DNA from 2 places in the Bacillus sp. UNCCL81 genome. Region 2 is predicted to be linked to the other one. Evidence: riboswitches for the same ligand, from Rfam matches in the RefSeq annotation. Region 2 holds a riboswitch; the other holds the start of a gene.
What was found. Region 2 has a riboswitch for cobalamin ahead of BM319_RS00895 (ABC transporter substrate-binding protein). Riboswitches for the same ligand answer to the same signal wherever they lie in the genome.
Positions count from the first base shown of each region.

Region 1: it holds a riboswitch for cobalamin, as region 2 does, so the genes downstream of both, BM319_RS08715 (acyl-CoA thioesterase) here and BM319_RS00895 (ABC transporter substrate-binding protein) in region 2, are expected to answer to the same signal.

Region 1 is NZ_FOMF01000003.1:613,535-616,013, reverse strand. Features, by position in the region: gene abc-f (ribosomal protection-like ABC-F family protein) at 1-116, opposite strand, end outside; gene BM319_RS08715 (acyl-CoA thioesterase) at 538-1,032, opposite strand; cobalamin riboswitch at 1,408-1,606, opposite strand; gene BM319_RS08710 (amino acid permease) at 1,874-2,479, opposite strand, start outside.
Region 2 is NZ_FOMF01000002.1:153,691-156,169, forward strand. Features, by position in the region: gene BM319_RS00890 (ATP-binding protein) at 1-1,273, shown strand, start outside; cobalamin riboswitch at 1,446-1,618, shown strand; gene BM319_RS00895 (ABC transporter substrate-binding protein) at 1,742-2,479, shown strand, end outside.

The DNA of each region.
Region 1 (2,479 bases), on a different contig from region 2:
CCATTTTCACCAATTAATGCTACCCTTTCACCTTCTTTTATATCTAAGTTTCCATTTTTAAAAATTGTTTTACCGTTTAATTCTATTTCTATATTCGATGCTTTTATAATAAACATATACTTCACTCCATCCGATTTTAAAATATCACCCTGCTTAAAAAATTCAATCCTTTATCGAAAGCATTTTTTAAGAAAGAAAATAAAAAACACACAAGCAGTATCTGCCTGTGTGTAAATTGGATGTGATTTAATAAGCCGTGTATATATATAAATATATACGTTAGAATATTTTTCTAATGAAATGTAATAGTAAATAAACCATTCATTTAAGACAATGGATTAAATTTATTATTAGTATAGGCTCATCAATAGACATAGTTATCCAATTTCTCTGACTTCAGGCAGAGTACTTTTTTGCTATAAAATTCGTTAGCTTAAAAAGTTATCGGATATTGTACATAGTGTCTAAATTTGATGCCTCCTTAAAAATATTAATTTAATCTTAACTTACTTTTAGTATGATTTCAATGGTTTCTTTTTATTCTTTCCAAATTAATGCCAATTCCTTACTCAATTTCTTTCTTAATTGGCGACTTTCTAATCGTTTAAATGCTAATTGCTGTAATTTAATTTCTTCATCAGTTTCTGGTATTACCTCTACTACTCTATGTGGTTTTCCATCTTTAAGTGCAACAAATGTTACAAAACATGTTGCAGCAACCCTTTTTTCACCTGAAAGTAGGTCTTCGGCTGTAGCTCGAACAAACACTTCCATTGAGCTTGAGCCTGTTAAGATCACGAACGATTCATAATATATGCAGTCACTTTCACGAACTGGACATAAAAATTCTACTGAATCCATCGATGCGGTTACACATTCCATTCTTGAATGCTTTGTAGCTGAAATGGAAGCAATTAAGTCCATTGCTGCAAGCATTTTCCCTCCGAATAATGTACCATGGTTATTTAAATCAGTTGGAAATATTCTACTACTATCAAATACTCTGGATTCTTTTACATATCTACCACTCATCGATTTCACCCTATCATTAAATAATTGAATAATATTTTTCTCGAACTTTTTTCGCAGATTTTACCATATTTGATAAGGCATCTATTACCTCAGTTTCATTACGGGTCATTAAACCACAGTCCTCGTAAATGTTTTTACTACTACTTGCTAATGCAAAATATGTCCCTAGACTAGGTCTTTCATTTATTTCACCATTTCTCGGATATCCTAAATTACTATATGTACTACTTTTTCCTTTTCCTTTTAACTAAAATAAAAAAGCATTTTTATCTCATAAGAGACAAAAATGCCTTTAAGTTGGAAAACATAAATAATTAGAACAAGTTAACTTAAGCTTTCTTTCCATAAGGCACCTCCCTATCTCTCGTAGGTCAAACAGCGTCGTTAGAATAGGCAGGTCTCCTGACTTAAGAATTTTTGTAAATAAAAGCCTTCCCTAAATTAATAAGTGGCATCTTTTTATTTACTCCTCTTTTACAGTGGCGGGACCGTGTTGGAATTAAACCAATCTTCCCTTTTAAGTAAATGATTTCAAACTATGAACTTCATTTACACCTATTCCCTACTATGTAGTTTTCATCATTTTGTCATAAAATGCAAAAATAGTCAAAATATTTATTTTTTACTTTACGTACTGTTTTAAAAAAAACTTTAATTTTTGTATTAAAAAATACTGTCGATTTATTTATTCAGTTAATATAAAAAATGCGTTCGTATAATAGTCTCATCCAGTTTAATACTGTTTGATCTAATCATACGAACGCATAAATTGTTTATAAAATTAATATTTTTTATTGAAAAGCTATGTTCTTAGGAACATCACATCAAATTAAGTCAAGTATTAGTTAGCTATTTCTTCATCTGCTTGGGCATCTAATGGTACACGTTTTCCGATACCAAAAGCATAAAAACAAATGACAAGGATTGCCAAGAAAATAATCCCTACAATAAGTGAGATACGTGTGTCATCATTAAACCACATACCGATTAATACCAAAACTAAGTAGGCTAACGTTAAGTAATTAGTAAATGGTGCAAAAGGCATTTTAAAAGGATGATTTTTAATTTCATCTCCCTTTACTTTTCTAAAACGAATATGACTAATTAAAATGACAAACCACGGGATCATCCCAGGAAGTACACTTGCACTGTATACATACACGAATAAGTTTTTTGGGGCAATAAAATTTAAAATAACGCCAATTATTAAACCAATTAGTACACCAATCGTACCGAATAAAGGCACTCCGTTATTTGAGACTTTTGTAAAATATTTTGGTGCTTGTCCATTTATACCTAATGTATAAAGCATGCGTCCAGCACTATAAATACCACTATTACAACCAGACATCGCAGCAGTAATTACTACGAAGTTAATAATTCCAGCTGCAGCTGTAATACCAAATTTGGCAAAAGTTACAACAAACGGGCTACCAATCGAATTTAG
Region 2 (2,479 bases):
GATTCACCAAACGACTAACTTTGTCTTGCTCGCGGCATCTATTGGAATCGTGTTAACAACATTTTTCTCATTCTTTCTATCTTCTAAAATTACAGCACCTCTTAGAAAGATGAAAGAAGTTGTAAGTAGTATGACTTCAGGGGATTTTAATGTGAAAGTACCAATCCATTCAAGTGATGAAATTGGAGAACTTGCCTATTCATTTAACAAGATGAGTAAACAATTAAATTTTAATATGAATGCATTAAAACAAGAGAAGGAGAAAGTTTCTAATATTATTACAAGTATGGTAGATGGTGTAATTTCAATTGATAAAGAAGGTCAAATCGTGACATCAAATCCACCAGCTGAACGCTTTTTGAAAATGCTTAATGATGATCAATTTGAAGAACCTTCTTCACTTGTTTTAACGAAGGAACTATTAGATTTATTTGTATTAGTAGTCGAAAGTGAGAAAAAGCAATTTATAGAATTAAATTTCGATCAAGGCAATTGGCAAGTTTTAATGTCCCCCCTATATAATCAAACGAATATAAGAGGCGTTGTAGCGGTGATTCGGGATGTTACAGAACAAAGACGTTTAGAAAAGATGAGAAAAGATTTTATAGCGCATGTTTCTCATGAACTACGTACGCCTATTTCTTTATTACAAGGTTATAGCGAAGCGATTGTTGATGGTGTAGCTGAATCCAAAGAAGAGATGCAAGAATTGTCACAAATCATTTATGATGAGTCACTTAGAATGGGTCGATTAGTAAATGATTTGTTAGATTTAGCAAGAATGGAGAACGGATTTACTGAATTAAATAGAGAGTTCGTTCCTCTAGTACAATTTGTAGATCGAATTTTACGCAAGTTTAAAGGTTTAGCAAAGGAAAAAAATATTAAGCTATTTGGAGAAATCGACAACATTCCACAAATAAATATATACATAGATGAGGATCGAATGGAACAGGTTTTTACAAATTTAATTGATAATGCTATAAGACATACGAATGAAAATGGAAGAATAATTGTTTCAGTAAATCAAAATGAACGATCAACTACATTTAATTTTATTGATTCAGGTGCAGGGATTTCAAAAGAAGATTTACCATTTGTATTTGAACGTTTTTATAAAGCGGATAAAGCTCGTACAAGAGGTAGAAGTGGAACGGGTTTAGGATTATCAATCGTTAAAAATATTGTAACAGCACATGGTGGATCGATTCAGGTCTATAGTGAAGTAGGACAAGGAACGACATTTAAAGTTAAAATACCGCATAATTTATGAATGAACGAAAAAGATGTAGAGTAATCTTGTTTCATATAAAACATATTTCCATTAAGTTTAGAGACAAAAACTCTGCTAAACACACAAAAAAACATATCAAAGGTTAGTAAAATAATAAACATATAAATAAAATAATTGAATTCTTACCCAATTTATCTTACGATTGAATTAATGAAATATTGATGAGTTTAGTGCAAGTATTGCTTAAAAGGGAATCTGGTATAATCCAGAACTGTCCCCGCAACTGTAATGTGGACGAAACGAATAGCCACTGTTCTTTATGAATGGGAAGGTCGGAGTAGGTTGAAGCAAAGTCAGTAGACCTGCTAAATTCATCCTTGTTCAATTCTTCGGGGAGTAAGAATTTGAAGCAGCAGTTGCAAGACTTCTTGTATAAATATGTTGTTTCAGCCCCGTTCAAAACGAATGGGGTTTTTTTATGCTTTCCAAATTATTAGGAGGATTTAAATGAAGAAGTTTTTATCAAGTTTGATCATTATGTTATTGTGTTTAGGATTATTTGGTTGTAATAATGATACAACACAAAAAAAATCGAATGTAAGTAAGAGTGAACAAGCAACTTTTCCAATGACTGTAAAAGATGCAACGAACAAAGAAGTTAGCTTTAAAGAGGCACCTAAAAGAATAGTATCACTTATACCTAGTAATACAGAAATCTTGTTTTCTATTGGTGATGGCAAGGATGTAGTAGGGGTAACGGATTTTGACAATTATCCAAAAGAAGTAAAATCAATTGATAAAGTTGGCGGAAATAATGCTGATATGACATATAATGTTGAAAAAATTATTTCATTAAAACCTGATTTAGTTTTAGCACATGAATCAAGTTTAGGAATTTCTGCTGACGGTTTAGAACAGATAAAACAAGCTGGGATTAATGTTTTTGTCGTAAAAAATGCTGCAACTATTAATGATGTGTATGATACAATTCAACAAGTTGGAGAAATAACTGGAAAAACTGAGCAATCGAAAAAAGTTGTAACAGGTATGAAAACAAAATTAGATGAAATTAGCAAAAAAACAGCTAAAGCAACTACAAATCCAAAGGTTTGGCTTGAAATATCAGGACCACCAGAAATATATACAGCAGGTAAAGGTACGTTCCTAGATGAAATGCTTTCGATTGTACATGCTAAAAACGTAGCTGAAAGTGAAAAAGGTTGGGTAAAGTATAGTGAGGAATCA